3 regions of the Puerhibacterium sp. TATVAM-FAB25 genome follow, and region 3 is predicted to be linked to each of the others. Evidence: riboswitches for the same ligand, from Rfam matches in the RefSeq annotation. Region 3 holds a riboswitch; each other region holds the start of a gene.
What was found. Region 3 has a riboswitch for S-adenosylmethionine ahead of U5M74_RS03585 (cobalamin-independent methionine synthase II family protein). Riboswitches for the same ligand answer to the same signal wherever they lie in the genome.

Region 1: it holds a riboswitch for S-adenosylmethionine, as region 3 does, so the genes downstream of both, U5M74_RS09015 (F420-dependent oxidoreductase) here and U5M74_RS03585 (cobalamin-independent methionine synthase II family protein) in region 3, are expected to answer to the same signal.
Region 2: it holds a riboswitch for S-adenosylmethionine, as region 3 does, so the genes downstream of both, U5M74_RS12505 (hypothetical protein) here and U5M74_RS03585 (cobalamin-independent methionine synthase II family protein) in region 3, are expected to answer to the same signal.

What each region holds. Positions count from the first base shown of each region.
Region 1 is NZ_JAXUAK010000007.1:143,624-153,575, reverse strand. It holds gene U5M74_RS09055 (phosphotransferase enzyme family protein) at 1-1,052, opposite strand, end outside; gene U5M74_RS09050 (aspartate aminotransferase family protein) at 1,361-2,716, shown strand; gene U5M74_RS09045 (GntR family transcriptional regulator) at 2,713-3,510, shown strand; gene U5M74_RS09040 (HAD family hydrolase) at 3,537-4,208, shown strand; gene U5M74_RS09035 (hypothetical protein) at 4,397-4,543, opposite strand; gene U5M74_RS09030 (TetR/AcrR family transcriptional regulator) at 4,687-5,298, shown strand; gene U5M74_RS09025 (Gfo/Idh/MocA family protein) at 5,375-6,487, opposite strand; gene U5M74_RS09020 (sugar phosphate isomerase/epimerase family protein) at 6,484-7,284, opposite strand; SAM riboswitch class IV at 7,524-7,639, shown strand; gene U5M74_RS09015 (F420-dependent oxidoreductase) at 7,974-9,287, shown strand; gene U5M74_RS09010 (flavin reductase family protein) at 9,257-9,820, opposite strand; gene U5M74_RS09005 (NADPH-dependent FMN reductase) at 9,817-9,952, opposite strand, start outside.
Region 2 is NZ_JAXUAK010000013.1:74,919-84,870, forward strand. It holds gene U5M74_RS12495 (alpha/beta fold hydrolase) at 1-355, opposite strand, end outside; gene U5M74_RS12500 (heme-degrading domain-containing protein) at 352-858, opposite strand; gene U5M74_RS12505 (hypothetical protein) at 940-1,245, opposite strand; SAM riboswitch class IV at 1,307-1,423, opposite strand; gene U5M74_RS12510 (very short patch repair endonuclease) at 1,540-1,914, opposite strand; gene dcm (DNA (cytosine-5-)-methyltransferase) at 1,977-3,734, opposite strand; gene U5M74_RS12520 (DUF262 domain-containing protein) at 3,882-6,143, shown strand; gene U5M74_RS12525 (Z1 domain-containing protein) at 6,140-8,911, shown strand; gene U5M74_RS12530 (PD-(D/E)XK motif protein) at 8,917-9,952, shown strand, end outside.
Region 3 is NZ_JAXUAK010000002.1:267,762-277,713, forward strand. It holds gene U5M74_RS03540 (PhoH family protein) at 1-46, opposite strand, end outside; gene U5M74_RS03545 (HIT domain-containing protein) at 154-504, opposite strand; gene U5M74_RS03550 (16S rRNA (uracil(1498)-N(3))-methyltransferase) at 631-1,410, opposite strand; gene dnaJ (molecular chaperone DnaJ) at 1,454-2,578, opposite strand; gene hrcA (heat-inducible transcriptional repressor HrcA) at 2,601-3,647, opposite strand; gene U5M74_RS03565 (hypothetical protein) at 3,901-4,119, shown strand; gene U5M74_RS03570 (DUF3097 domain-containing protein) at 4,186-5,067, shown strand; gene U5M74_RS03575 (hypothetical protein) at 5,107-6,051, opposite strand; gene U5M74_RS03580 (DUF4870 domain-containing protein) at 6,263-6,835, shown strand; gene U5M74_RS03585 (cobalamin-independent methionine synthase II family protein) at 6,945-8,162, opposite strand; SAM riboswitch class I at 8,172-8,270, opposite strand; gene hemW (radical SAM family heme chaperone HemW) at 8,382-9,665, opposite strand; gene lepA (translation elongation factor 4) at 9,665-9,952, opposite strand, start outside.

The DNA.
Region 1 (9,952 bases), on a different contig from region 3:
AGGAAGCGGCGGGCGCAGTACAAGGCGCCTGACAGCTGGTCGCGCAGCTCGGGCGGCAGGGCGTCGATGCGGTGGGTGGTGGTCCATCCCAGGAGCTGCAGCCGGCGCAGCATGGCCAGCGCGCCCGCGTGCCGCAGGTCGTGGGGCGTCAGGGGGCTGACCTCCTGATATCCCGCGACCCAGGCCTTCGCCATGGCCGGTGCGTAGGGCTCGGCGTCGACGAACGAGAGCGACGCGGCGAAGTCGTACAGGTAGTACGACCACCCGCAGTCGTCGAAGTCGATGACGGTGAGCCGGTCGCCGCTCGCCATGACGTTGGACGGCCGCAGGTCGGCGTGGATGACGCCCCAGCTGTCCGGCGTCTTCTCGAGGTCCGCGAGGATCTCGAAGGCGCGACGCTGGGCGGCGCCGAGCAGCGCCCGCTGCTCGTGGTCGTTCGTGGCGCCCTCCCACGATCCCCAGCGCGCCGTCGGGCCGACCATGTCGACGAGGTCCCAGGAGAACCGGGTGAACCCGTGCGGGGGCGTCCACGTCCGCGAGTGCTCGTGGAACAGCGCGCTCCAGCGGCCGATGGTGCGGTAGAACGGCGCCGGGTCCGCGACGTCCTCCAGGACGGTGCCCCGCACGAAGCGGGTCGACACGACCGTCCACGCCTGCCCCAGCTGGTCCTTGACGACCGCGTGGAACGTGCCGCGAACCGTCGGCACGGGGGCGATGAGGTCGACGCCGTCCAGCCCGTGGAGCGACCCGAGCCAGGCGAACTCCGAGGCGATCGCGGCCGGCCCGCCCACGTACCCGGGCTGCGACACCCGCACGACGCCGACGGGGCGCCCGTCGACGTCGAGGCGGAACGTCGCGTTCTCCGAGACCGTGATGAGCACGAGGTCGACCCGGTCCGGGGCCAGGCCCCAGGCAGCGCAGACACCGCGGTGCAGCCAGTACGGGCTGGGCGAACCCGAGGTCAGGGCGTCGAAGGCGGCGAGCGACTGCTCCTGCGCCGCCGGCGCGGTCGCCGCGGGCGGGGTGTCGTCGACGACGGCGGTTCCGGTCATGGTGCTCCTCAGACAGGCGTGGGGCCCGCGAACGGCGGGCGTGCTGCGTGAGGAGAGCGGGCGGCTCGGCGAAACCGTCGTCGAGCTGCGGCCCGCCCGTCAAGGCACCAGGACGGAAAGCAACACAGTCCTTACACGGGCACCGGCGGGCAACGAGCCATTTACACCCGTCCCGTCGTCCGTTACACGGCCGTCATCCCCGGTGCTGCTCCGCACCGCCCGTCGGGAGCACGATGGTGCGGCGCCGAGGAAGCTCGGCCGAGGACGAGCCGGGCGGCCGCCTCACCCGCACCGACGAAGGACCACCCGTGACGAAGCTCTCCAGCATCATGGACACGAACGCGTTCCGCGCCGACTCGCCGGCCGCGTCCGTCACCGAGCAGACGCTCGACCTGACCCGCCGCCGCTCCCGGCTGCTGGGCCCGGCCTACCGGCTGTTCTACTCCAACCCGGTGCACCTCGTCCGCGGCGAGGGCGCGTACGTGTGGGACGCCGACGGCCGCAAGTACCTGGACATCTACAACAACGTCGTCTCCCTCGGGCACGGCCACCCGGCCGTGGTCGAGGCGGTCCACCGTCAGATGCAGACGCTGAACACCCACACCCGCTACCTGCACGAGGCGATCCTCGAGTACGCCGACGCGCTGCTGGCCACGATGCCGCGCCCCGCCACGGGCACCGGGCTCGAGCACGTCATGTTCCAGTGCACCGGGTCGGAGTCGAACGACCTCGCCATCCGGGTCGCCCGTGCCGCGACCGGGAACCGGGGCGTCATCGTCACCACCGAGGCCTACCACGGCGCGACCGACCTGACCGCGCAGGTGTCGCCCTCGCTCGGGTCGAACGTCCAGGTCGGCGACTTCGTGCGGCTCGTCGCCGCTCCCGACTTCTACCGCGAGGGTCCCGCGGCCGGGTCGCGGTTCGCCGCGGACGTCACCAGCGCCGCCCGCGAGCTCGCCGAGGCAGGTCACGGGGTGGCGGCGCTGCTCATCGACTCCATCTTCTCGTCCGACGGCGTGCACGCCGGCCCGAACGGGTTCCTGCAGGAGGCGGTCGACGCGGTGCACAGCGCCGGCGGCCTGTTCGTCGCGGACGAGGTGCAGCCCGGGTTCGCCCGCACCGGCGAGGCGTTCTGGGGATATGCCCGCCACACCGCCGACGCCGACATCGTCACGACCGGCAAGCCCATGGGCAACGGCATCCCGGTGGCCGGCATGATCGCGCGCCCCGACGTGCTCGAGGCCTTCGCGTCCCGGTTCCCCTACTTCAACACCTTCGGCGGGAACCCGGTGTCCATCGCGGCCGCCCAGGCGGTGCTCGACACGCTCCTGCAGGAGAACCTGCAGGAGCGGGCGCTCAAGCTCGGCGGCCGGCTCGTGGACGAGCTGGCGGCGCTGGCCGAGCGGCACGAGTGCCTCGGGGACGTCCGGGGCGCCGGGCTGTTCATCGGCGTCGAGATCGTCACCGACCGGGACTCGCGCGAGCCGGACAAGGCCCTCGCGCTGCGCGTCATCGACGAGATGCGAGAGCTCGGGGTCCTCACCTCCGTCGCGGGCCCAGGCGGGAACGTGCTGAAGCTCCGGCCCAGCTTTGCCTACGGGGACGGCGACATCGACTGGTTCGTCGGTGCGCTCGACCGCTGCCTCCGTACCCTGGCCGGGTGATCGGGGCCGCGCGTCGCCCCGGCGAGGAGGTCGGGGTGCTCGAGGACGTCGTCGTCCGGCTGCGGCGGCTCATCGCCGAGGCGGAGTACCAGGCGACCGAGCGCCTCGGCGACGAGCGTCGCCTGGCCGAGCGGCTGGGGGTCACGCGCTCGGCGCTGCGCGGCGCGCTCGGCGTGCTGGAGCAGGAGGGACGCATCCGGCGCACCATCGGCCGCGGTGGGGGAGTGTTCGTCTCCGACGGCAAGATCGAACGCCAGGTCGACACCGCCGAGTCGGTGCCCGACATCCTGCGCCGGCAGGGCCTGACCTGTCGTACGACGGTGCTGGCCGCGCACCTGGCGGTCGCGTCGCCGAGGGAGGCGCGGGCCCTGCGGCTCCCCACCACCGCGGGCCACCCGGACGGCCCGGGCCGCGCCCACGTGGTGCGGGTGGTGCGGGCCCGCGAGGCCGACGACGTGCCCTGGTCCCTCGAGACGTCGGTGGTGCCGGCACACCTCGCCCCCGGGCTGCTCCAGCACGACCTGTCGACGTCGTTGTACCGGGTCCTCAGCGAGGTCTACGGCCTCCGGCCGCACCTGGCCGAGGAGACGATCGACGTCGTCGGCGCCGACGCCGTCGAGGCCGCCCACATGGGCATCGCGGAGGGGGCGCCCGTCTTCCGCGTCGTCCGCGTCGCCCGTGACGCCGACGGCACGCCGATCGAGCTCGCCACGGATCTCTTCCGTGCCGACCGCACCCGCATCCACACCCACAAGCTCGGATACGTCGCGCCCGGCCGCACGGCCGGCCGCTGACGCTCCGACGACCCGGAGGTCACCCAGTGCCAGCGGCTCTGCTCTGCGACATGGACGGCACCCTCGTCGACACCGAGGGCGCGTGGTCCCGGGCCGCCGGCGACCTGGCACGCGCGCACGGCGTGCCCTGGTCCGCCGCCGACGACGACCGGATCGTGGGCTGGGCCATCCCGCGCCTGGCGGACCACCTCGGCGGCCGCGGCGTCCCGCTGCCCCAGGGCGAGGTCGCCGAGCAGCTGCACCGAGCCGTCAGCGCGCAGACCGCGGCGGCGATGCCGTGGCGTCCCGGGGCGCGCGACCTCCTGGCGCAGGTGCTGGCGACGTCGATCCCGGTCGGGCTGGTGACCGCGACCTACGCGACCGGCGTCGGCGCGCTGCTGGACGCGGTGAAGGACCTGAGCGCCCGTGCCGGGTTCGACGTCGTCGTCACCGGCGACGTCGTCGCTCACCAGAAGCCGCACCCGGAGCCCTATCTTCGTGCCGCCCGGCAGCTGGGCGTCGAGCCCGGTGACTGCGTGGTGCTCGAGGACTCGGTCACCGGGGTCACCGCGGCGCTCGGGGCCGGCATGCGGACGTTCTGCGTCGAGCCGGGGACCGTGTTGCCACGCACGGTCGCCCGCCACCCGCGCCTGCGCCGGGCGGACGGGCTGACGGAGGTCATCGGGATGCTCGGGCTGGAGAGCGCCGCGATGGCATGAGCCGGCAGCCCCCGCGCCCGGCAGGCAGGGCGGCCGCCCTGCGGAGCGCGCAGCCCGGACGGGACGCCGCCAAGGGGGCGCACGCGCTCGGGCCCGGGAACCCGCAGGTTCCCGGGCCCGAGAAGGCCGGTCGGCGGGAGCTCGGCACCTGCATCGCTCCGCCGCTCGCCAGGCAGTGCCGGGCGCCGTCAGGGGTGCTTGCGCCGCTGGGTGGCCTTCGCGAACAGCTCCTTGGCCTTGCGCTGGTTCTCCGGCTTGGCCATCTCCCGCTTGGCGATCTGGAGCGCCTTCGCGGCCAGCGCGGACTTCATGAGCCCGCTCACCAGTCGTGCCATCGTCATCTCCTCTCGATCGCGTTGGCTCGACGCTACCTCGGCGCCCCTGCGGTCGCACCCGCACCACCAGGGACGCCGCAGGTCCGACCTGGCAGATCGCGTCCCGGCGGAGGCCGCCACGCCCGGCTCGGTAGGTTGGGACCGTGACGGCGACGGAGGACCAGGGCGGGCGACCCCGTGGCTACGCGAAGGGCGCGGCCCGCCGCGCGCAGATCCTCGACGAGGTCATCCGCATGGTGGCCGAGAAGGGGGTCGACGCGTCCTCGCTCCGGTCGGTCGCGGAGTCGCTCGGGATCTCGCACGCGGCGCTGCGGCACTACTTCCCGTCCCGCGACGAGCTGCTCGTCGCGGTGTACGAGGAGCACGAGGGGCGGCGGGCCGGGACGGGCGAACAGCCCACCTCTGCGGTCGGCGACATGCGCGACAGCGCTGAGCGCAACCGCTCGATCCCCGGGCTGGTGCAGCTCTACACGGTGCTCATGGCGGACGCCGCGCAGCAGGGCCACCCCGCCACGCGCGCCTTCGTGCGCGAGCGGTTCGCCCGGGTGCGCGCCGAGCTCGCCGGGCTGGTCCGGGCGGACCAGGAGGCCGGGCGGATCGACCCGGACATCGACCCCGAGGACCTGGCCTCGCTGGCCATCGCCGCGTCGGACGGCCTGCAGGTGCAGTGGCTGCTGGACCCGGAGGCGGTGGACGGCGCGCGCGTCCTGAGCCTCCTCGAGCGGCTCGTCCCGCCTCCTCCGCCTCGCGGCTGACGCGACCGCCGGGCGGCTGACGCGACCAGGGGCCGGACCCCGGCGGGTCCGGCCCCTGGTCGCGCCGCGTCGGGCGTCAGGCGAACGTCGCCTCCGCCGGGTCGAAGTCCTCCGGCAGGGGCGGGATCGCGTCGACGGTCGAGGCGACCTCGACGGCGCTGCCCGTCTCCGCCGCGTCGCGGATCGCGAGCAGGACGTCGAGGACGTGCAGGGCCACCGCGCCCGAGGCGCGCTCGGGCCGCCCCTCGCGGACGGCGCGGGCCAGCTCGACGACGCCCGTGCCGCGGCCCCACGTCGAGCCGGTCGCGGGGATGGTCGTCGGTGCGTCCTGGCCGTAGCGCCACAGGGTGGAGTCGCCCTCGAACGTGTTGGGGTCCGGCAGTGCGATGGTGCCGAGCGTGCCGTTGATCTCCACGAAGCCCGCGCGGGGCAGCGCGTGCTGGAAGGAGAACGTCGACTGCGCCGACTGCCCGCCGCGGAACTGGATCAGCGCCGCGTGGTGCGTGGGCACCTCGACCGGGAACGTCTCGCCCGCCCGCGGGCCCGAGCCGATCGTGCGCCGCTCGAGCGACCTCGACGACACGGCCTGCACGCGCGTCGCCGCGCCGAGGGCGTGCACGAGGGTGGTCACGTAGTACGGCCCCATGTCGAACAGGGGGCCGGCGCCCCGGGCGAACAGGAAGTCGGGGTCCGGGTGCCACGCCTCGGGACCGGGGACGTGGAAGATCGTGGTGGCGGTGAGGGGCTCGCCGATGTCGCCGCGGGCGATGGCCCGCAGCGCCGTCTGGATGCCCGCGCCGAGGACGGTGTCCGGCGCGCACGCGACGCGCAGCCCCTTCGACGCGGCGGCGTCGAGCAGCTCGACGGCCGAGGCGTGGTCCGTCGCGATCGGTTTCTCGCTCCACACGTGCTTGCCGGCCGCGACGATCCTCTGCCCGACCTCGGTGTGCACGGCCGGGACGGTCAGGTTGACGACGATCTCGATGTCGTCGCGCTCGAGCAGCTGCTCGGCGGTCCCCCAGGCGGGGACGCCGTACGCCTCCGCCTGCGCCCGCGCCCGGTCGACCAGCAGGTCGGCGACCATGCGGACCTCGACGTCGGCGAACTTCGTGAGGTTCTCGAGGTACTGCGTCGAGATGTTGCCGGCCCCGATGATGCCGACCCCGACCGGGGCGCCCGCCCCGCTCACCGGTCGTTCTCCTCGAGCCAGGCGAGGGACTCGGCGATGCCCTCGAAGACGTCGCCGCCGTAGGCGTCGAACTCCACGACCCGGATCGCCTCGGGGGCGGCGGCGAGGATCGACGGCACGTCGACGTCGCCCTGGCCGGCGGGCGTCTGGTTCTCGAAGGCGGCCCGGAGGGCGTCGGGCACCACGAGGGCGCTCTCGCTGGACGGCAGCACCGAGGCGATGTCGCCGGAGACCTGGCCGTCCTTGACGTGGATCGCCACGACGCGGTCGCCGAGCGACCGCAGCACGGCCGGGGCGTCGGCGCCGCCGACGGTCGCCCAGAACGTGTCGACCTCGAGCACGGCCTCCGGGGCGAGGTGCTCGGCGAAGAGCTCGAAGACCGGCCGGCCGTCCACCCTGTTGGTGAACTCCCACTGGTGGTTGTGGTAGCCGAAGCGCAGGCCGTGCGCGGCCGCCCGGGTGGTGAGCTCGTTGACCCGGTCCGCGATCCGCCGCGCGTCGTCGGCGGTCTGCCAGCGCTCGGTGGGGACGAACGGGTCGATGACGATCCCGATCCCCAGGCGCGCCGCCGCCTCGAAGACGACGTCGGGGTCGGGGGCGTCGATCACGGCGGCGTGGCCCGACGGGGCCTTGAGCCCCGTCGCGGCGAGCGCGCGCTCGAAGTCGGCCACGCGGTCGACGAACGCGTACGGCTCGACGTGCTCGTAGCCGATCTCGCGGACCCGGGCCACGGCGGCGTCCAGGTCCTCGGCGATGGCGTCGCGCAGCGAGTACAGCTGCACGGAGATGAGGGACATCAGGAGCTCCTTCGGTCTGCTGCCTCTTCCGCCGGGCATGGTGCAGAAGTCCTGCAGGACCCGGTGGAAGTCGAGCATAGGGGCAAAACTGCACACTGGATAGTTTCTGCGCGAGGGTCTCCACGACGCGAGGTCCGTCATCTGAGAACCCCTGGCGAACCGTTGACACGGTGGTCACCGCTCCGTACTTTGCGGGCGTCGCGCTGGGTGCCGCCGTCGACGGCGACGCCCGCACGACAGGTCATGAGCTCCGACGCCAAGCCCCGGCTCGTCGGACGGCAACCCCCCGCGTGGGTGGGTGCCCCGGGTGAGGACCAGGCCCACCGCCGCCCGGCGGTGGGGCAACACGCGAGCCCGCCCCGGCGGGCGCCAGGAGGAGCAGGATGACCAGGAGCACCACGCGCCCGACGGCGGTCGCGCAGGCCCTACGGCTCGTCTCCGGCGGCGTGCAGGGACGCGACACCCTGCCCCGGCGGCGAATGTGCTGTCGTCCCCCGCTGACGACCCGATCCTCCTGATCCTCCCGATCCTCCTCATCCTCCCTGGCCGGACGCCCCGCCGTCCGCGCCACCCGGCGCCCGAGGGCGCCCGGACGGACCCCACCCTCCCGCAGCGCCGCCCGCGCCGCGCCACCGGCCCCCGGGCCGCGCGGCGCGCGCCTTCGACCGCGCCGAGATCGGAGCCTCCCCGTGTCGCACCCCCAGCACCCTGAGCCGCCCCAGCACCCCAGGCCACCCCACCAACCCCAGCGCCTGGAGCACCCCGACCAGCCCCGGTCCTCCGCGGCGGACGCCGACCGCCACGTCGTCGTGGGCGTCGACCTCAGCGCGGCGGGCGCCCGCCCCGGCGCCCAGCGCGCCCGGGGCCCGCAGGCGCCCCGGTCCTTCGACGGGCGGCGCTTCGCCGAGCTCGTGCGCCGGGCCGACCTGGGCGGCGTCGACCTGGTGACCCTCGACGAGAGCTTCCTGCTGCACCCCGGCCGCGGTCGGCTGACCGGGCGCCTCGACGCCGCGGTCGCGGCCGCGCGCGTGGCCCCCTGCACGACGCGGGTGGGCCTCGTCGCCGCCGTCGAGACGGTGCACGTCGACGCCGCGCACGTGGCCGCGGCGATCGCGAGCGCCGACCGGGAGAGCGCGGGGCGCGTCGGCTGGCAGGTGGGCCTGCCGCCCACGCTGGCGACGAGCGACGACGCCTGGGCCCAGCAGGCGGCCGCGGACGCCGACGCGGTGGCGCGGCACTGGGCCGGCGACGGGCGGGTCGGCGCCGTCCGGCTCGACGCCGAGGGTCGGCACGCCGTGGAGCACGACGGCGTCCGGTTCGCGGTGCGCCGCGACGCGGACCCGGTGGCGCCCTCGCCGCAGGGGCGTCCACCCGTCGTCGTGCGGGTCCGCACCGAGGCCGACCTGCCGCTCGCCGCCCGGGTCGCCGACGTCGTGCGCGTCGCGGTGGGCTACCGCGGGCGGGCGGCCGAGCTGCGCGAGCGCCTGCACGCGGCCGCCGCGGCGGCCGGGCGCGACGTGCCGCCGCGGGTGCTCGCCGACGCCTACGTGGTGCTGTCGGCGGACCGGGCGAGCGCGCAGGCGCGCCTCGAGCTGGTGGAGACGCTCGAGGGGCCCGGGGTGGCGCACGGGGCGCTGGTCTTCGCCGGGACGGCCGGCGGGTTCGCCGACCTGGTCGGCGCGTGGCGGGAGGTGGGCGCGGTCGACGGCTTCGTGCTGCGCCCGTCGTCCCTGGGCCCCGACCTCGACGCGATCGTCGACCAGGCCATGCCCGCGCTCGAGGTGGCCGGCCTGCGCCGGGAGGTCGCTCCGGTCGCCGCGACGACGCTGCGCACGGCCCTCGGGCTGCCGGCCGCGGGCGGTGCGCCGACGGCGGTCGCACCGGCGCCGGCGGCCCCACCGGAAGCCCCGGGCCGCGCACCGCGCGGCGCGGCGCGGCGGCGGCCCGGGACGGCCGGCCAGGTGGCGGCCGGTCAGATGGCGGTGTCCTCGCCCAGCCGGTGATAGGTGCGGTCGAGGTAGACGAGGGGCGACGCCGCGTCGCCCGCCTCGACCTCGGCCACCCCGGACTCCAGGGCGCGCAGCGACACCAGGTAGCTGTCGCCCACCGGCGTGCGCTGCACGACGCGGGCCCGCACCCAGGAGACCGCGCCGTCGACGACCGGCTCGCCGGTCGGCAGCGCGGTCCACCCGCCGGCGGCGAAGCGGTCGATGCCGTGCGTGGCGAAGCGGGCGGAGACGTCGTCCTGGCCGTCGGCGAGGAAGCTCACCGCGAGGGTGCGGGTGCGCGAGAGCGCCGGCCAGCACGACGAGGTGGACGCGACCGAGAACGCCAGCAGCGGCGGCGCGGCCGACACCGAGATGACGGACGTGGCCGTGAAGCCGACCGGGCCGTCGTCGTCGAGCAGCGCGACGACGGCCACGCCGGCGGGGTGCCGGCGGAACACGGCCTTGAACGCCTCGGGCGTCAGGTGCGGCTCGTCGTGCTCGGTCAGCAGCCGCTCCAGGGCGGCCAGGCCCGTCCGCTCGGCGGTCATCGAGCGGCCCCCGCCCCCGCGCCGACCGGCGCCGTCACCGCGGGCGCGCCCGCGGCCGCGGGCGCCCCGACGGCGCGGGCGAGCGCGCCCGCCCACCGGTCCAGCCAGGCGTCGACCGCCGGTGCCGGGTCG
Region 2 (9,952 bases), on a different contig from region 3:
AAGACGGCGGGTGGATGCCGAACTCATCGGCGGGCGCGGGCAGCGCGCGCAGCAGGCCGAGAACCTTCTCGGCCGGGACCTCGCACGGCCGCAGCACCGGGCCCGACGACGTCAACCACACGTTCGCGCCGAAGCTGTCGGCGCCGCCGAGCTGCTCGGCCTCCAGCGTCACGGTGCGGCCGTCGCCGCGCGCCACGCGGCTGACCGCCCAGGGCCGCCCCGCGATCTGGAACCGGGTCCAGCCCTCCGGCACGCGGGCGAGCAGGCGCCCCAGCTCCTCGGGCCCGACGTCGCCCGCCGCGGCGCCTACGCCCGCCGCGCCGGCCTCGCCCGCGTCCGCCACCGCCGTCGTCACCCCTTGAAGGCGTGCAGCGCCTCGACGACGAGCGCGTGGTCGTCCTGCTGCGCCAGCCCCGAGACGGTGACGACGCCGACGATGCCCACGCCCTCGACCCGGACCGGGAACGCGCCGCCGTGCGCCACGTACTCGGTGAACGGCAGGCCGTGCTTGTGGTTGAAGTCCTGGCCCTTGGCGCGCGCCCTGAGGCCCTGGAGGTACGACGACGTGCCGAACCGGTAGACGGTGCGGACCTTGCGCTCGACCCAGGTGTCGTTGTCGGGCGTGGTGCCCTCGCGCGCGGCGTGGAACACCTGCTGGGTGCCCTTGCGCACGTCGATCGTCACGGCGTGGTTGCGCTCGGCGGCGAGCTCGAACAGCAGGCAGCCGAGGCGCCAGGCGTCATCGTGCGTGAACCGCGGCAGCACCAGGTCGCGCTCCTCGGCCTCGACCTGGGCGATGGCCGTCGCGATGTCGGTCTCGTCGATGTCACCGGAGGTGTGCGCGCGGGTGGTCGTCATGGGTCCAGGGTGGCACGGGCGCCGGACGTTCGGCGGGTGACCGGCGGGCGCGCTGTCCGCGCTCGCCGGCCACTCGCCCGGTCACTCCGTGGCGGGCGGGCGACCGGGTCGGCGCACCATCCCCTGGCCGTCCTGCGCGAGCCGCGGCACGAGATGGAACCCGTCCGGAGTGTCCGGGTCGTACAGGACGACGGCGTTGAGCTCCCGCAGGTCGCGCAGCCAGGAGCTCAGCCGCAACCTGCCCACCGCGCCCGGGCCCTGCCCCGCCCGACGACGCGCCTCCATGCGCAACATCGTCGGGTGGTAGCCGTGCTGGTGCTCCGGTTTCACGTGCAACCAGGGCAGCAGGTCGTCGTCCGGGTGCGGCTCGGCGGAACGAGACGTCATGGGTGCCTCCCACGTCAGGAGGAGCCGTCGCCGAGGCTTGAACGAGCCGCCGGCGAGAGCTGCCTCGCACTTCCCGCGGCGGTTGCCGGCGGGCCGGTCTTCCTCCTGGGGCACCGTGCGCGAGGGGCGCGGTTGCCGGACCAGCACGCGGAGGGCGTATCGCTGATCGCTCGTGACCTGGACGCGGACGGTAGTGCAGGTCAAGGCGGTGACGCAAGGACGCTCAAGCGCGGCGAGGCAGCGCTGAAGGGCTGCTGGGATCGGGGAGGCGGCCCAGGAGGCGCGAGACGAGAGCTAGCCGACCGCGGCGACTGCTGCGACCACCTTCTCAGCGGCGGCGGCAGGGCTCTCGTGCTCCCACAAGCGGAGCACCTTCCAACCCATGGCTGACAGCACCCGATCGGTATCGCGATCGCGCACCTGATTCGCCGTCAGCTTCCTCGTCCACCAGTCGCTGTTGGCGCGAGGTCTGGTCCCGTGCTCCGGGCATCCGTGCCAGAAGCATCCGTCGACGAAGACAGCGATCCTCTTTCGCGTGAAAGCGATGTCGATCGTCCTGCGTCGCTGCCCTGGGACGGGGTAGGCCACGCGATATCGCAACCCACGGGCGTGAAGCTGCCGGCGTATCGCGAGCTCGGGCGCAGTGTCGCGGCGGCGAGCCGTACTCATCCGCCGCGACACGACAGCCGAGGACGGACCAGGGTGCGCTGGGACGAACTGCGGATTCAACGTCAGCTCGCAAGCGCCTCGACGTGCACGTCGGAGCCGCGGGCGGTCTCGGCAGCTGGCTCCAGGATCCTCATGAGATCGGGCTGATGGAACGTCGGCGTGCCGATCGACGGCGCGACCGTCTCATCCCAAACACGAGTCTGCGAGCACGCCTCATAGAGACCGGCCAACGCGGGGTCGTCCGGAAGTGCGGATCGGAAGTGGTGACCCATGAACTGGACGAGCGCGAACTTGACCGCACCGACGTGGACGGCGTTGCCGAACTGCTTGTAGAAGGCGCGGTCCCACTGCTCCGGCTTTCTGGATCCGTCGTGCCGCAACCGCGCCATGGCCTCATACACGCGGTCCGGGAATCCCTGGAGACGCCCGGCCTCGTACGGACTCAGCCGGCGCATGTCTGACCCGAGGATCGGCGTCTGCGTGATTGCCACGAGCGCAGGGGCGTACGTCGCCTTTTTTATCCGGATGCCGGAAGGGCGAAGCTGAATCAGACACTCGTCAAGAGAGCGCGCGTCGCCGGCTTGCCACTCGAGCTTCTTCCAACTGTTGTTGCCGAGAGCGAGGATCTCCTCGCGCGCGCCCGCCGCATCGATCTCGGTGGCGTAGTCGTCCAGGAACTTCACTGACTTCCTGACGAAATCCGCCTTCCACGGTTGCCCCATGGCCGCCGCTTCCGCGTACTGCGACGCTCGCCACGTCGGTTCTGCGACACGGAACCAGATCGGATGTCCAGGGAACGGCACGGCACCGTCCGGAAGGCCGTTGTTCACGACAGCAGCCAAGAGGTCGCGCCAGGGGGCCACCCACTCCTCGTCGGCGACCGCGAGGTCTCGGCCATCGACGTCGCAGAGACTCGCCAGGCGTGCGGCCGTCTCCGGGTCCGCTGAACGAAGCCACGCCTCGCTGATCGCCGCAGGCGCCTCGTCCCACAGCTTCGTCTCGGCGATGCGCCACGTCGTAGGATCCCAAGACCCGAAGTCGAACCCGGGAAACTCAGTTTCGTTCACCGCGAGGTCGCGACGGATCGCCATGATGTAGACGCGCTCACGAACCTGCGGCCCTCCGCCGAGATGGTTCGCGATCTTGTGCGGCGAGATCAGCGTCGGCTTGTCGCTCACGACATAGCCAACCCCACGGAGCGCTTCGACGATCGTCCTGAACGTCGAGTCCCTGTGCTTGGGGCCTACGAGGTTGCGCACGTTCTCGAGAAAGACGATCTTCGGGTGCTTCTCCGCCACGATCCGAAGAATGTTGTAGAAGAGCGTTCCGCGCGTCTCGTCGAGCACACCCTTCTGGTGACCAGACTTGCTGAACGCCTGACAGGGAAAACCGGCAGCGAGGACGTCGAAGTCAGGGATGTGCTTCAACGTTCCGCCACCGGCACGGCGAGCAGTCTCGGCGAGCTCCGCGATCGTCGACACGTCGTCCAGGGGCGGCACGTCGTCGTTGATGTCCCGGGTGAACGGAAAATCTTCGGCGACATCCGCGAGCCATGCGGTCTTGTACACAGCGCGCGCGTCGTCGTCCATCTCCGCGACGTAGACGCACTCACCGCCGAGCGCGCTGAGGGCGGCATGGAACCCGCCGATACCTGCGAAGAGATCGACGAACCTAAACGTGGACAAACCGACCCCCAGAGGTACGCACCGAGGACGCGATGATACGTCCGGGTGACGGGCAGAGCTAGTCCGTGATCCACAGCGTCGCGCGTCGCCGGCCGGGCTCGCGGCCAGCGCGCCGGAGGTCTGGCGCTCCGTCATGCAAACCCCGGACCGCGACGTCCTGAACGGCGGAAAGTTCACCCTCTCGCCGCCTCGGCGCCGCGACACGATGCGAGTCGCTCGCGGCGGGCGATGTGTACTGTTTCCAGCACTATGCGGCACGCGGCTGAGCAAGGGGGACTGCTGGTGGAGTACGCCAGCGCCACCTCCAAGTCTGCAGCGGTGGCAAGGATGTACCTGCTTGCCGGCATCCCTGCCGAGCCCCTTGGTCCTGGGAGCAAGGAGAAGCGCTCCGCGCTCGAGGCACTCGGCTCCGCTGTAGGACTCGATCTCCGCGAGACCCGGACCAAGCACCGTTGCGCAGAGGAGATTGCCCACGCCGTCGACGTCGCCTGGGACGACCGCTGCAGGTCGACCGGAGACACGATCACGCTCGAGGGGATGAACCGCCTCGTCGATGCGGTGGCTCTCGCGCGGCTTCGAGCCGTATCGGCGGACGAGTCCGCCAGCCTCGTAGAACGACTTCTTGCCTCTCGAACACCGGATCCCTACCAGGGATCGCAACCGCACGACAAGGAACCCTTCATGCCGCAGGACGCCACCGAGCTCGAGCAGAACATCGCTGACTACCTCGCGCGGCTCAGCGAGCCAGGGCCGGTGCCCGAGGACTTCGACGAGCCCCACGAGAGGTTCGCAGCCGAGGACGTCCGCTTCGACGACGGCTCATGGCGCCAGCGTCTCGCCGATGTCCAGGCGTGGCTTCATTTGCCGTCCCCGCTCGACGAGACGTCACCTGCAGCGTTCGACGCGAGCCTCAGCGGCGCACTTGGCCTTGAAGTCTCCGCCATGCCGGAGGATCTCCTCGACTCCCTCGCCCAGCGGCTCGACCGCGCTCTGGCACTCCGCGAAGAGTTCGCGGCTGCGATGGAGCGGACCGTCGAAGGCACGGAGACTCTCACGAGCGCTTCCCTGAAGTGGTCCGACGCCTGGGAGGACGCGGCGGAGGACGACGGTGTCGAGCAGAGTGGCCAGATTGACGCCACGGCAGAGACATGGCCGATCCAGGACTTTGTGCAGCGTGCGCGCTACGGCCAGCTCAACCTCAGCCCCTCCTACCAGCGTGCTGACGTCTGGCCGACCGGGGATTCTCAGCGGCTCATCGAGTCGATCCTTCGGGGCATCCCCCTGCCGTCCGTAATCATCTTGGAGAAGGTGGTCGATCGACGCACCGAGTATGAGGTCGTCGACGGGAAGCAGCGCCTCACGTCAGTCCTCCGGTTCATCGGTGCCCACCCGCACGCTGTCGAGGTCGTGAAGCAGAAGTCCGACGAATGGTCCGAGCCCGGGGCGCTCGAGTTGTTCAGGCGCAATTACCCCGAGTTCAAGGCGCTATGGGCCAAGCACGAGAAGCAGCGTCTGACAGCGCAGGTGGAGCGGCAGAATCACTTCCCATTCCCGCTCCGGGCAACCGACACTGCAGACAGCCGCAACCCGCTGACCGGCGACCGGGAAAAACTTCGCGGCAAGTACTACTGCGAGATCCGTGAAGAGATCATCGAGATCCAGGGGCAGCCGCTGCCCGTGAACGACATCTTCGAGATGGCTTCGACCTACAAGGTTCCAGTCATCAAGTACAAGAAGGTGACGACGGCGCAGGTCCACGAAGTCTTCTCTCTCTACAACAAGCAGGGCAAGCACCTGAACGCCGAGGAGATTCGCAACGCGCTCTACCACGAGCTCCATCTGATGCGAGCGCTTCTCGTGACCGCAGGCGACTCGAAGGACGTGAAGGTTGTCGCCGACTTCCTCGTCGACGACTGGGACGACCTTCGATCGACCGGTGAGATCCTCACGCAGTACGCGTTCGGTGACGTCGGCTACAAGCGCACCAAGATTCTCTCGTGGGTCGCGGCCGCGCTCTTGCTTGAGGAGCCCGGTGTCACAGCGATCACCCGCTCGACCGCAGGCCAGATCAACGCGCTGCTCCACCGCGTGAGCGAGAACAAGCGAGATCACCTCCGCAACCCCGAGATCGTGCGCCAGCTGATGCTCCTGATTGACCACGGCCTCGATGCTCATGCGGCACCAGCCGAGGTTTGGTCGAAGTCGTTCCGAAGCGGCAGCGAGAGGGGTTCAGGGAAGTGGCAGGAGCTCCGACTCGTCGCGAGCCTCATCGGCCTGACCGCAGCGGCTGCCGTGCTCGGTGACGATCTGACGGACGCGTTCGAGAGTGTGGCGCCAGATGTTCTCGAGGCCTCGGCAGCCTGGGGCAAGCCTGCGCGCAATCAGTCCAAGCAGCAGTGGGACTGGATCGGGTTCGTCGTCGGTCAGCTGCTCGAGCTGGTCGGAGTGGACGCTGACAAGGCGGACCGCGCGCTGCGGGAGCGCTTCGGCTCGTCCGGCCTCAAGACCCTTGTCGGTCTTCCTGAGGCCGCCCAGCAGTCGTGAACGAGAGCAGCACGCCCTACGGCACTGAGACTGTCTCTCTCGCGGACCCGCTCGTCGCGTCCTGGTGGTCCGCCTACTCGAACCGGCTTCAGGTGTCCGGCATCGGGAGCGCGAGCAGGGAAGTGATTGGTGCCGATGCCCGGTACATCGTCGAGAACGGCATCTTCGGTGCTGGGCCAGCCGGTGCGCCAGCGTGGCCAGTGTCCCGCGAACGCCGCGGTCTGGTGATGGGTGCGGTCCAGTCCGGAAAGACCGCGTCCATGATGGCAGTCGCTGCGATGGCGCTCGACGGCGGAGTCGATGTCCTCATAATCCTGGGCGGCACCCGTACGGCACTGTGGGTGCAGACGCTCGAACGCTTCGTCGATCAGCTCGACACCCTGCCTGACTCTCATCTGAGACGGGTCCGGATGCCAAGCGGCCCCCCAGGTGCAGTCGAGGGTACTGACTTAGACCTGCTGTACTCGATGAACACGGGGCGAGCTACCCGTGCCGTCGAGCGCAGGCGTCCGATCGTGTGCGTCGCGATGAAGAACACCGCGCATCTAGAGAGGCTCGGCCGCGCCCTCCACGAGACCGTCTTCCCAGCCGCGAGCCGGACTGGCGAGCCCTTTCACCTCCTTGTCATCGACGACGAGGCCGACGACTCGTCTGTCGTGGACGCAAGTGCCGACGGGCCTGATCAGATCGACCTGTTGCGCAAGCAGGTTCCACGCCGGATTGTCGATCTTTGGGAGTCCCGCCAGCGCCCCGGTCAGACGGCTGAGCCAAACCTGTACGCGACGTACCTCGCGTATACCGCTACACCGCAGGCGAACTTCCTGCAGGACGTGCGTAACCCGCTGGCACCCGTGGACTTCGTCGCGAGCCTGCGCACTCCTGGCTCGTCCGGTGATCCACGAGTCCGTGAGTCGTCCTACCGCGTGCCAGAGGGCCTCAAGGGTTGGTACACCGGTGGGGAGATCTACTACAAGTCACTCGTCTCCGCCCCGCTCTGCGTACCGACGGACGCGGCCGAGCCGGACGACCTCGTGCCCGACGCCGCGCGCGCGTACCTCGTCGCTTCTGCCGTGCGGGTACTTCGTGAGGCGGAGAGGCTGAGCCCTGCTGCCGCCCGTGGCCGAGCGTTTGGCTCACGGGACGAAGCCAAGAGCAGCGTCGTGCCAGTGATGTCGATGCTGGTCAATCCGTCGGCAGCGATGGAGAGCCACTTCGACGTCGCAAATAGCCTGCTCGCATGGTCGTACGGTTCAGATTCTGAGATACCTCGCGAGGCCGACGGGCCGTCCGGGCGGCCACTGGGCACGCGCGGCATCGAGCTCGACATGGACGAGAACGCGGGACGCTGGGCAGTGTGGCTCGATCGCTACCGTGCGACCGCGAGCGAGGTGGAACGTACTTTCGCGCTCGACACTCCGCGGCCCGTCCCTGCTGCCGAGTCGTGGGACGAGGTGCGCCGGACCATCCTGACCGAGCTGGTCCCGGGAACCGGCGTCTCCGTAATCAACAGCGACGAGAAGGCCGACGACCGCCCGGAGTTCTCGCCGCGCAAGAACGACGACGGCACCTGGTCTGCCCCTGCCAACCACTCGACGATCTTCGTTTCTGGCAACGTCATGTCGCGCGGCCTGACGCTAGAGGGCCTGACCACGACAGTCTTCACCCGGAGCGCCTCGACGCCACTCGCCGACACCCAGATGCAGATGCAGCGCTGGTTCGGCTATCGCGGGGGATACATCGAGCTGTGCCGCGTGCTCATGCCGCAGGATCAGATCGACCTGTTCACCCAGTATCACGAGAACGACGAGGCGCTCCGCCGCGACGTCCTGGCCGCGATGGAGGCGGGCAGCACCCCTGACCTGACGATCTTGCAAGGTCGTTCGTTCCTCGCGACAGGCAAGATCGCCAACCTCCGGTCCGAGCCACTGTTTCCTGGGCACGAGCCGTTCATCAGGCACATGAATGCGCCCGGGAACGACGACGACAATCTCAAGCTCGTCTCCGAGCTCTTCAGCGGCGACGCTCACCCCGTCCCTGACGAGTCGGCGCGGCGCGGTTTACTCCTCGACGAGCCAGTGAACCTTGTCGAGGCGGCTGACATCCTCGATCGACTGCGGTACGCCGACCACGGCGCGTCTCCGACAAGCGTGGAGGCAGCGCGGTGGATCTCGGTCGCGCATCACGCACAGATGCCCGACGACGACCCGCTGGTGCCGTTCTACCGTGCACCGGTCGTGGGCGCCTCGGTCGAGCTAGGCGTCTCCTCGCCCTACTCGATCGCTGCCTACCTACGGCTCTGGGCGGCAGCCATCACGCGTGGTGTGCCTGCCTTGATGACTACCGACGCCCGACCAGTGCGCTGGAACATTCTCACCTCTGCCGAGCGCGAGAGGCGCGAGCCGCGGTTCTGGCTCGGCCTCCGCTTCGGCGCCGGAGACCCTGTGACCGAGGGCCCGCTCTCCTCCCTGCGGTGGCCGGTCCGCCCGATGAAGCGCCGGCTGGTCGACGCGACGAATGACCTCGACGGCACCTGGGGCTCCCGGAACCGAGCAGGCGAGACGATCCGCGGCGACGAGGTCTTTGACTACACGGCTCGGGGCATCGACCCGCCCCTGAACCTTGATGGGGCCCGCCTGCCGGGCTCGGACGGCATGATCCTCTTTCACGTGATCGGTCGTGAGGACGGTTCGCAGACCATCGCTGTCGGTCTCGGCATCCCGCTCGGCGGTCCGGACCATATCCGTGCACGAGCGGGGACCGAGTCGTGACCGCCATGACCAGCGCGACGTTCGAGGCGTTGCGCGCCCGGCTCGAGCGCCACCCACCTGCAGCCGCCCAAGATCTGCGCGAGCTTGTTTGGGCTGACGGTCAAAGGTCGCTCGCCGGCTCCCGAGACGTGAACGGCGCGCTTGAGGTGTTCATCGTGGGCCGTGCGCTGCAGGCGATCACCCCGACGCTCAAGGCGGTGCTGCACCACCAGGTATGGCAGACCTCGACCGGGGAGTCACTCGACGCGAACCACATCGTCCTGCCCGACGAGGCCAACTTCCCAGGCGTCGCCGCATTCATCTGTGCAGAGCTTCTGGCCAACGGTCTGGTCGCCGACCCGCAGACCGCCTTTGCGCGGACCGAGCCGGTGATTGCCGCCCTCCTGCAGCGCGAGCAGATCGGGAGCCAGGTACTCGTTGGCCTTGCCGGCGAGCTCCTTCTCCTCGAAGCGCTCACCCGGCACGCGAAGTCCGCGCGATGGGTTGCGGCTACGTGGCAGGGCAGCGCACCGTCCTCGCGGGACTTCCAGCTTGGTCCCGTTGGGGTCGAGGTCAAAGCCACGACGAGCGCCTCGTCCACCCACTCGGTGCAGGGATTTCACCAGGTCGAACTTGGCCATCCCGACGGAGGCGAGCCCGAGACCGATCTCTACCTCCTGAGCGTCGGACTGCGCTGGCTTCCCCCGACCACAGACGGCGGTACGTCGATCCCAAGGCTCGTCGACACCATCGCGTCTCGGCTGGATCCCGAGGCGCAGGATCAGTTCCTTGCCCGCGTCCGCCAGTATGGCGGCGATGCCGGGATCGGCTACGACCATGCTCGAGACAGTACCGACGTTCGCTACTCGAGGAGGTTCCTCCCCGCGTTCGAGCGGCTCTATGACATGACCGACGAGAGAATCCGGCTCCTACGCTCGAACGACGTCGAGGGCCGTCCCCACATCGATCCGGCATCGATTTCGTTCCGTGTCGTCCTTCCGGCACAGGTAAACGGTGATCTCAATCCGATAGTCGGGATCGAGCCGATCGCCGACCACATCG
Region 3 (9,952 bases):
TGGGGTGCTCCACGCGGGAGTCGGGTCGGGGTGATGTGGCGGTCATGGGCCGGCTGGACGCCGCTGCACGCTCCTCGTTCGACGGTTCGCTCGACGGTCTCCCATTCTATCGGCGCCGCCCCGCCGCCCACCACGCGATAGCCGGGGCACCGGTCAGGCGGGCGTCCAGCCGAGCTGCTTGCCGGAGATGACGTGCCCGTGCACGTGGAAGACGCTCTGGCCCGCGCGCGGCCCGCTGTTGAAGATCAGCCGGTACTGGCCGTCGGCCAGGTCCCCGGCCACCTCGTCGGCCAGCGCGACCAGGTCCGCCAGCAGCAGCGGGTCGGCCGCCGCGAGCACCGCCACGTCGCCGTGGTGCTCCCGGGGCACCACCAGGCAGTGCACGGGCGCCTGTGGGTCGATGTCCCGGAAGGCGACCGACCGCGGGGTGGTGGCCACGACGTCGGCCGGCACCTCCCCGGCGACGATCTTGCAGAAGAGGCAGTCCTCGGTGTCGGCGCTCATGCAGCAGAACCTACCGCCGGGTGGTCGCCGCCCTCATCCGCAGCGCCACGGCGGCGCGGACCGGCCACGACCCAGCCCCGGCGCCACAGCCCCGGCGCCACAGCCCCGGCGCCTCGGCCCGGTCCCTCAGCCCCAGCGCCCGAGCCGCTCGCTGAGCAGCGCGACGGCGACCGGCCCGGCCGTGGAGGTGCGCAGCACGTGCGGCCCGAGCCGCGCGGCCGTGGCGCCGGCCTCGACCAGCGCGGCCAGCTCCGTCTCGGCGATGCCGCCCTCCGGCCCGACGACGACGAGCAGCTCCGGCACCGGACCGCCCGGCGTCGCCGCCGGCAGCGGCACGGCCGCCAGCGGCGTCGTCGCCTCCTCGTGCAGCACGACGACGGCGCCGCCCGCGGCGACGACCGCCCGGGTGCGCGCGGCGAGCTGCTTGGTGGTGTGCGCGTCGTCGACGGGCGGGAGCCAGGCCCGGCGAGCCTGCTTGGTGGCCGACCGCACGGTGGCCACCCAGCGGGCGTGCGACTTCGCGGCGCGCTCACCGCGCCAGACCACGACCGAGCGCTCGGACTGCCACGGGACGACGGCGTCCGCGCCGACCTCGACCGCCGCCTCGACGGCCAGCTCGTCGCGGTCGCCCTTCGCCAGGGCCTGCACCAGCGTCACGACGACGTCGGGCGCGGGCTCGTGCACGACGTCGTCGACCGTCAGCGTGAGGGTGCCGCCGTCGGCCTGCACCACCGTGCACCGCAGGCGGGTCCCGGCGCCGTCGACCACGTCGACGCGCTCGCCGGCGCGCTTGCGCTGCACGACGCCGGCGTGCCGGCCCTCGGTGCCGCCGAGCGTGTACGTGGCGCCCGGGGCGACGGCGGCGACCGGCGCGCCGCCGTCGGCGAGGAACACCGGCGCGCTCACGCGCCGCCCGCCGTCCGCTCCCCCGCGCCGGCCCGCGGGCGCGTCACCGGCCGCTCAGCTTGTCGCGCAGGCGGGAGAAGACGCCCGGGTGCGCGGCCGCGAGCCGCGGTTCGGGGCGCTCCTCGCCGCGCAGCGCGGCGAGCTGGCGCAGGAGCGCCGCCTGCTCGTCGTCCAGCGCGGAGGGCACCTGGACCTCCACGTGCACGTGCAGGTCGCCGCGCCCGCCGGTGTGCAGGTGGCCGACGCCGAGGCCCTTGAGCACCACGACCTGGCCGGGCTGCGTGCCCGGGCGCAGGTCGATCTCCTGGGCGCCGTCGAGCGTCTCCAGGTCCAGCACGGTGCCCAGCGCCGCCGCCGTCATCGGCACCGGCAGCGTGCAGTGCAGGTCGTCACCGCGTCGCACGAACGTCTCGTGCGGCTTCTCGCGGACCTCGACGTACAGGTCGCCCGCCGGCCCGCCGCCGGGGCCGACCTCGCCCTGCGCGGTGAGCTTGATGCGGGTGCCGGTGTCGACGCCGGCCGGCACGTTGACGGTCAGCGTGCGGCGCGAGCGGACGCGGCCCTCGCCGGCGCAGTCGGGGCAGGGCTCCGGGATGACGGTGCCGTAGCCGCCGCACGCGGAGCACGGCGCGGTCGTCATGACCTGGCCGAGGAACGAGCGGGCGACGCGCTGGACGTGGCCGCGGCCCTGGCAGACCTCGCACGTGCGCAGCTCGGTGCCCGGGCGCGCGCCCTTGCCGGTGCAGGTGGAGCACACGACGGCGGTGTCGACCTGCAGCTCGCGCTTGGTGCCGAACACGGCCTCGGCGAGCTCGACGTCCATGCGCACCAGGGCGTCCTGGCCGCGGCGGGCACGGGGCACGGGCCCCTGGGTTGTCTGCCCGCCGCCGAAGAACGTCTCGAAGATGTCCTGGAAGCCGAAGCCGGCGCCGAAGCCGCCGCCCGCGCCGCCGCCCGGCGCCGTCGGGTCCACGCCCATGTCGTACTGCTGGCGCTTCTCGGGGTTGGACAGCACCTCGTAGGCGCGCGCGACGTCCTTGAACCTCTCCTCGCCCGCCTCGCCGGCGACGTCGGGGTGCAGCTCCCGGGCGAGCTTGCGGTACGCCTTCTTGATCTGCTCGGACGTGGCGTCCCGCGGGACGCCGAGGGTCTCGTAGTAGTCGGCCACAGGTCTCTCTTGGGTCGGGGGGTCAGTGGGGCAGCACGCGCGAGAGGTACCGCGCCACGGCGCGGACGGACGCGATGGTGCCGGGATAGTCCATGCGGGTGGGCCCGATGGAACCGAGGATCGCGACGGGGTCGCCGCCCTCGTCGCCGGAGCCGTAGCCCGACGTCACCACGGACGCCTGGGCGAGCCCCTCGAGGCGGTTCTCGTGGCCGATGCGCACGGCGACGCCGTCCACGGCCATCTCCGTGAGCAGCCCGAGCAGCACGACCTGCTCCTCGAGGGCCTCGAGCACCGGGCTCAGGCCCTGCTCGAAGCGCATGCTCGCGCGGGCGAGGTTCGCCGTGCCGGCCAGCACGATGCGCTCCTCGTTCTCCTCGCCGAGCGTCTCGACGACGGTCTCGGCCACGGCCGTGGCGAGACCGACGAGCGTCGGGTCGAGGCGCTCGACGACGCGCGCGAACGCGACCGGCAGGTCCGTCAGGCCCTTGCCCGCCGCGGCGGCGTTGAGCCGCGCGCGCAGCTCGCCGAGCGTGACGTCGTCGAGGACCGGGCCGTCGTCCGGGTCGGCGGGGCGCGGCACCTCGAGGTAGCGCTGCTCGACACGGCCGGTGTCGGTGATGACGACGACGAGCAGCCGCTCGGCGCCGACCGGCACCAGCTCCAGGTGGCGCAGGCCCGAGCGCCGCAGCGACGGGTACTGCACCACCGCGACCTGGCCCGTGAGCTGGGCGATGAGCCGCCCCGCGCGGGTCAGCACGTCGTCGAGGTCCACGGCCTCGGACAGGAACGTCTCGATGGCGCGCTTCTGCGGCGACGTCAGGGGCCGGACCTCGGCGAGCCGGTCGACGAAGAGGCGGTAGCCCTTGTCGGTGGGGATGCGCCCCGCCGAGGTGTGCGGCTGCGCGATGAGGCCGGCCTCCTCGAGGGCGGCCATGTCGTTGCGGATCGTGGCGGGCGAGACGCCGAGCCGGTGACGCTCGGTGAGCACCCTCGAGCCGACGGGCTCGCGCGTCGAGACGTAGTCCTCGACGATCGCGCGCAGCACCTCAAGACGGCGTTCCTCGCTCACGAGCCCTCCTTCCCGCGGGGCAGCTCTTAGCACTCCTGCCTTCCGAGTGCCATCCTACGCGGGGGCGCCGACCTCGCCCGTGCCCCGTCGGTCACAGTGCGTCGGGCACGGCGCGTCGGGCACGGCGCGTCGGGCACGGCGCGTCGGGCACGGCGCGTCGGGCACCGCCTGAGGTACCCAGGCCGGAGGTCCCGCCCCGGAACCGGTCGGATGACCGATCCGCTGGCCTACCTCAGAGGCGCAGCGTGGAGCCATGAGCGCTGAGCTGTACCACGACACGTTCCGCCGGCACGAGGCCGAGGTCGCCCGCCGGCTCGAGCTGCGACGCCGCGCCGCCGAGCGCACCGCCGCCCCGCCCGCGGTGCGGGGCACGGCGGCCGGCGCACGGGCCCGGCGCGCCGCCGCGGGCCCGCTCGGGGGCGCGCTGCGGGGCGCCGTGCGCGGCCTGGCGACCCGCTACCACCACGCGTGACCCGCCCTCGTCGCGCGGGGCGTGTCGGTCGGCACCCCTGCGCGGCGTCGTCCTAGGCTCGCCGCCGTGCACGACCGCTACGGCTCCGACGTCCTCGCCTCCTCCGGCTCCAGCGTGCCCGGGCGCGTGAACGCCGTCCAGCACCACCGCGCGCGGCCCACCTCGCGACCGCAGGCCGCCGAGCCGGGGCTGGTGGTCGAGGAGGTGCAGACCGGCTGGGTCGGCGCCGTCGTGCGGGTCGAGAAGTCCGGTGGCGTGCACCTCGTGGTGCTCGAGGACCGCGCCGGCCGCACCCGCTCGTTCCCGCTCGGGCCGGGGTTCTGGGTCGACGGCGAGCCCGTGGTCCTCACTCCCCCGGTCACGTCCCGTGCGCCCGTCGCGCCGGGCCGCACGGCGTCCGGCTCTGTGGCCGTGCAGGGCCAGCGGGCCCGCGTGGCGCGCGGCTCGCGCATCTGGGTCGAGGGCAAGCACGACGCCGAGCTCGTCGAGAAGGTCTGGGGCGACGACCTGCGCGTGGAGGGCGTGGTCGTCGAGATGCTCGACGGCGTGGACAACCTCGCCGAGGCGCTCGCCGAGTTCGGCCCGACCCGCGAGCGCCGGGTCGGCGTGCTGGTGGACCACCTGGTGCCCGGCTCGAAGGAGCAGCGGCTCGCGGACGTGGCGCTGCGCACCGTGCCGGCCGGCACCGTGCTGGTGCTCGGGCACCCGTACGTCGACGTGTGGCAGGCGGTGAAGGCGGAGCGCCTGGGGCTGGAGCGCTGGCCGGTGATCGAGCGGGGCACCGAGTGGAAGCGCGGCGTCCTGCGCGAGCTGGGCTGGCCCGCCGCCGAGCAGGCCGACGTCGCGCGCGCCTGGCAGCGCATCCTGCGCAGCGTGCGCGACTACCGCGACCTCGACCCGGCCCTGCTGGGGCGGGTCGAGGAGCTCATCGACTTCGTCACGGCCTGACGGTACGGCACCCGGTCCGACACCCGGTCCGGCGCCCGGTCACACGGCCACCCGGCGGCCGTTGAGCCGCGTGTGCACGTACGCGCCGAGCAGCACCGCGACCGGCACGGCGACGAGCAGCCCCACGCCCAGGAGCAGCGCGCCGACGACGACCGTGACGGCGCCGAGCAGCGCGGCCAGCAGCGTCACCCCGAGGTTGCCCGTCACCTGCCGCACGCTGGAGCGCATCGCCGCCACGGCGTCGGCGCCCTGGTCGACGACGAAGTAGAGCGAGTAGTACAGCAGGACCGCCGCCACGAGCACGAGGATCCCCCCGAGGAGCGGGAGCAGCCCGAGCACGAGGTTGACCAGGCCCAGCAGGATCGCCAGCAGCACCACGTTGCCCGCGTTGCGGAGGCGGAAGAAGTCGCCGAGGCGCACCCGCCCCTGTCGGGCGGCGACCACGGCCCCCTGGACGAGCAGCGCGTACAGGACGAAGGCGACGATCTGCCCGACGGCGGAGACAAGCACGTCACCGAACGTCATCGCGGCGGCGGCGGCCGTCCGCAGCTCCTCGGGGTCGGCGTCGCGCACCGCGGAGACGCTCTCGCGGAGCTGGACGTTGGTGAGCGTCTGGACGACGGCGGCCAGGACGCCGACGAGCAGCGTCGCCAGGAGCCACCAGCCGGCGCTGCGGCCGAACGCCGACCACGCCCAGGAGTACCCCGTGCCGGCGGAGACCGGCCCGCCGTTGAAGCGGTCGCCGTACCCGCCGTACCCGCCGTACCCGCTGGGGCCGGCGCCCGGCGGGACCGGGGACGCGGCGGGCACGCCGTACTGCCCGTACCGCGGCTGGTCCGGCGGGCCGTACCCGGGCGGCGGGCCGTACCCGGGCTGCCCGGTGGCCGGCTGCTGCGGGGCGCCCGGGGGCGGCGGCTCGCCGGGCCGCGGCGGCTCGGGCCGGGACGGGTCCTGCGGCGGGACGCCGCCGGTGCTCTCGCTCATCGTGATCCCCTCGCGGTGCGGTCGCGGCCCCCTTGCGGCCACTCTCGCGCGCCGCGGCGGCCCGTGCCACCCTGCCGCCCGGCCTGCCCACGACCGCCGCGCTGACCTGCGGCGCGGCTCTGCGCGACGGGGCCCCACGGCGGTACGTTGGGCGTGCGGGGTCGGTCGGGAGGACCGGTCCGCGCGCCCACCGACGTCCCCAGGAGGCATCGTGTCCGAGCCGTCAGACCGCCCCGTGCCGCCGGGCGGTCCCGAGCAGCCCGCGCAGCCGGGTCCCGGGGCGCCGCAGCCGCCGTACGGGAGCCCGCAGCCGCCGCCCGCCGGCGGGCCCTACGGCCAGCAGCCGCCGTACGGGTCGCCCTACGGCCAGCAGGGGTACGGCCAGCAGGGGTACGGCCAGCAGGGGTACGGCCAGCCCACGCCGCAGCAGCCCTACTCCGGCTACGGACCGCGCCCCATGACGCAGGGTGACGAGAAGACCTGGGCGATCCTGGCCCACCTCGGCGGCGCCTTCCTGTCGTTCCTCGTGCCGCTGGTGATCTGGCTCGTGTTCCGCGAGCGCAGCCGGTTCGTCGACCAGCACGGCAAGGAGGCGGTGAACTTCCAGATCACCCTGGCGATCGGCTACGTCGCCAGCGTGCTCCTCATCCCACTGTTCTTCATTGGGGCACTCACATTTGCTGGCGTCTGGGTCTGCTCGGTGATCTTCTCGATCCTCGCCTCGGTGGTGGCCTCGCGGTCCGAGCCGTACCGCTACCCGGTGAACATCCGCGTCATCCGCTGAGCACCGCGGCCCGCCGCCCGGCGGGGTGCCGCACCGACGAGGGCCCCGACCGCGTGCGCGGTCGGGGCCCTCGTCCGTCAGCCTCGTCGTCGGACCTGCCGGCGGGCGGTCAGCCCCACAGGCGGCGCGAGGCGATCTCGGCGCCGCGCGCGAGCGTCTCGAGCTTGGCCCAGGCGATCTGCGGGTGCACGCGCCCGCCGAGGCCGCAGTCGGTGGAGGCGACGACGTTCTCGCGGCCCACCAGGCGGGCGAAGCGCTCGATGCGGTCGGCCACCAGCTCCGGGTGCTCCACGACGTTGGTCGCGTGCGACACCACGCCCGGCAGGATGACCTTGCCCTCCGGGAGCGTGCGGTCCTCCCAGACGCGCCACTCGTGCTCGTGCCGCACGTTGCCGGCCTCGAAGCTGTACGCGCCGGCGTCCACCTGGAGCACCTGGTCGACGATGTGCTCGAACCCGAGGTCGGTGGTGTGCGGGCCGTGCCAGGAGCCCCAGCACACGTGCAGCCGCACGCGGTCGGCGGGCAGCCCGCGCAGCGCGTGGTTGAGCGCCTCGACGCGCACCTGCAGCCAGCGCTGGTAGTCCTCGACGGCCGGCTCGGGGTTGACCTGGTCCCACGACTCGGCGAGCGACGGGTCGTCGATCTGCAGCACCAGCCCGGCGTCGAGGATCGCGGTGTACTCCTCGCGCAGCACGTCGGCCCAGGCGTAGAGGAACTCCTCCTCGCTGCCGTAGTGCCGGTTCGAGATGCGCGCGGCCGAGCCCGGCGACAGCGCCGCGACGAAGCCCTCGGCGGCGCCGGCGTCGCGCACCGCGCGGACGAGGTTGTCGACGTCGGCGGCGACGTCGTCCTGCCCGACGTACCGCAGCGGGCCGGTGGCCGTGGGGAACGCCGGCGGCGGCAGGTCGGGGTCGGCCAGGTGGATGCCCGAGCGCGGGTCGGTGTACGCCTCGGCGAACGCGGCGAGGTCGCGCCGGTCCAGGAAGCTGGTCAGCTCGACCGCACCGGGCTGCGACCGCTTCGGGGCGTCGAGGTCCGGGTCGTCGACGAGCTCCAGGCCGCCGGTGCGGTCGAAGGAGTAGGTCCACCAGGCGCCGTAGTCGATCGACTGCGTGCTGGCGTGCCCGTACTCGCCGTCGTTGACGACGTCGATCCCGGCCTGCACCTGGCGGCGCACGACGCCGGCGACGGCGTCGCGCAGGGCCTTGCGGTGCTGCTCGGGGGCGAGCGCGCCGTCCGCGCGGGCGGCGTTGGCCTCGAGCAGCTCGGGGCTGCGGGGCAGGGAGCCCACGTGGGTCGTGAGGATGCGGTCGGTGCTGCGGAGCATGCCGGGTCCTTTCCATCGGTCCTGGCGGTAGCACCGAGGGTGGCCCGGGGGCCCACCGGGTTGCTGCGGCGTCGTCGAGCCAGGTCTCTCGGCCGCTCTGGATGGGGTCGGCCCTATCTGACCACGCCGGGGCGCCGGACGGCGGTTCCTCACGGCGGCGGGTCCCCGACGGGGGCGCGGCGCACCGCCGTCGTGCCCCGGCCCGGCCCGGGCCGGGGCCTAGTCGGTGAGCTCGCGCACGACCGCGTCGGCCAGCAGCCGGCCGCGCAGCGTCAGCACCGCCCGGCCCCGGACGGCCGCGACGCCGTCGAGCAGACCGCGCGCCACCAGGCCCGCGACCGCGCGACGGCCGCCGTCGGACAGCACGCGCAGTTCGAGGCCCTCGCGCAGGCGGACGCCGAGCAGCACCCGCTCCAGCGCCGCCTCGCCACCGGTGAGCAGCTCGCGCCCGGCCCCCGGGGAACCGCCGGCCTCCAGCATCGCGGCGTAGCGCCGCGGGTGCTTGACGTTCCACCAGCGCACGCCGGCGCCGGCGTCCGGCGCCGCGGTCCCGGCGGCCGAGCCGGCCGTCCCCGCGGCCACGTACGAGTGCGCCCCCGGCCCGATCCCCCACCAGTCGTCCCCGCGCCAGTAGGCGAGGTTGTGGCGGCAGGCGCGCCCCGCGCCGCGGGCCCAGTTGCTCACCTCGTACCACTCGAACCCGGCGGCGGCGAGCAGCTCGTCGGCCAGCTCGTACTTGGCGGCCTGGTCGTCCTCGTCGGGCAGGGTCAGCTCGCCGCGGCGCACCTGCGCCGCCATCTTCGTGCCCGGCTCGACCACGAGGGCGTACGCCGAGACGTGGTCGACGCCGGTGGCGAGCACCGCCTCGAGGGACGCGCGCCAGTCGGCGAGCGACTCCCCCGGGGTGCCGTAGATGAGGTCCAGCGAGACCTCCAGGCCGGCGTCGCGCGCCCAGCGCACGGCGTCGGGCACGCGCCGCGGGTCGTGCGTGCGCTCCAGGGTGGCCAGCACGTGCCGCACCGCCGACTGCATGCCGAACGACACGCGGGTGAACCCGCCGTCGGCCAGCGCACGCAGCGACCCCGGCGTCACCGAGTCCGGGTTGGCCTCGGTGGTCACCTCGGCGCCGTCGGCCAGCCCCCAGGCGTCGCGCACGCCGTCCAGGACCCGCACCAGGTCGGTCGCGGGCAGCGAGGTGGGCGTGCCGCCGCCGAAGAACACCGTGCTCGCCGGGCGCGGCGTCACCGCGGCGTCGGCGAGGACCTTGCGCGCCAGCTCCACCTCGCGCAGCGCCGTCGTCGCGTACGCGACCTGGGAGGCGCCCCCGCCGAGCTCGGCGGAGGTGTAGGTGTTGAAGTCGCAGTAGCCGCACCGCACCGTGCAGAACGGCACGTGCACGTAGACGCCGAACGCCCCCGTGCGGGGTGCGTCCGGGGCGTCCGCCGCCCAGGCCGGCAGGGCGCCGTCGGCCGGGACGGGGACTCCGTCGGGCAGCGCAGGCACTACTTCTTCTTGTCCTTGGCGTCCTTGGCGCCGCCCGAGTCGCTGGAGAGGGCCGCGATGAAGGCGTCCTTCGGGACCTCGACGGACCCGATGGTCTTCATGCGCTTCTTGCCCTCCTTCTGCTTCTCGAGCAGCTTGCGCTTGCGGGAGATGTCGCCGCCGTAGCACTTGGCGAGCACGTCCTTGCGCATGGCGCGGATGGTCTCGCGGGCGATGACCCGGGCGCCGACGGCGGCCTGGATCGGCACCTCGAACTGCTGGCGCGGGATGAGCTCCTTGAGCTTGGC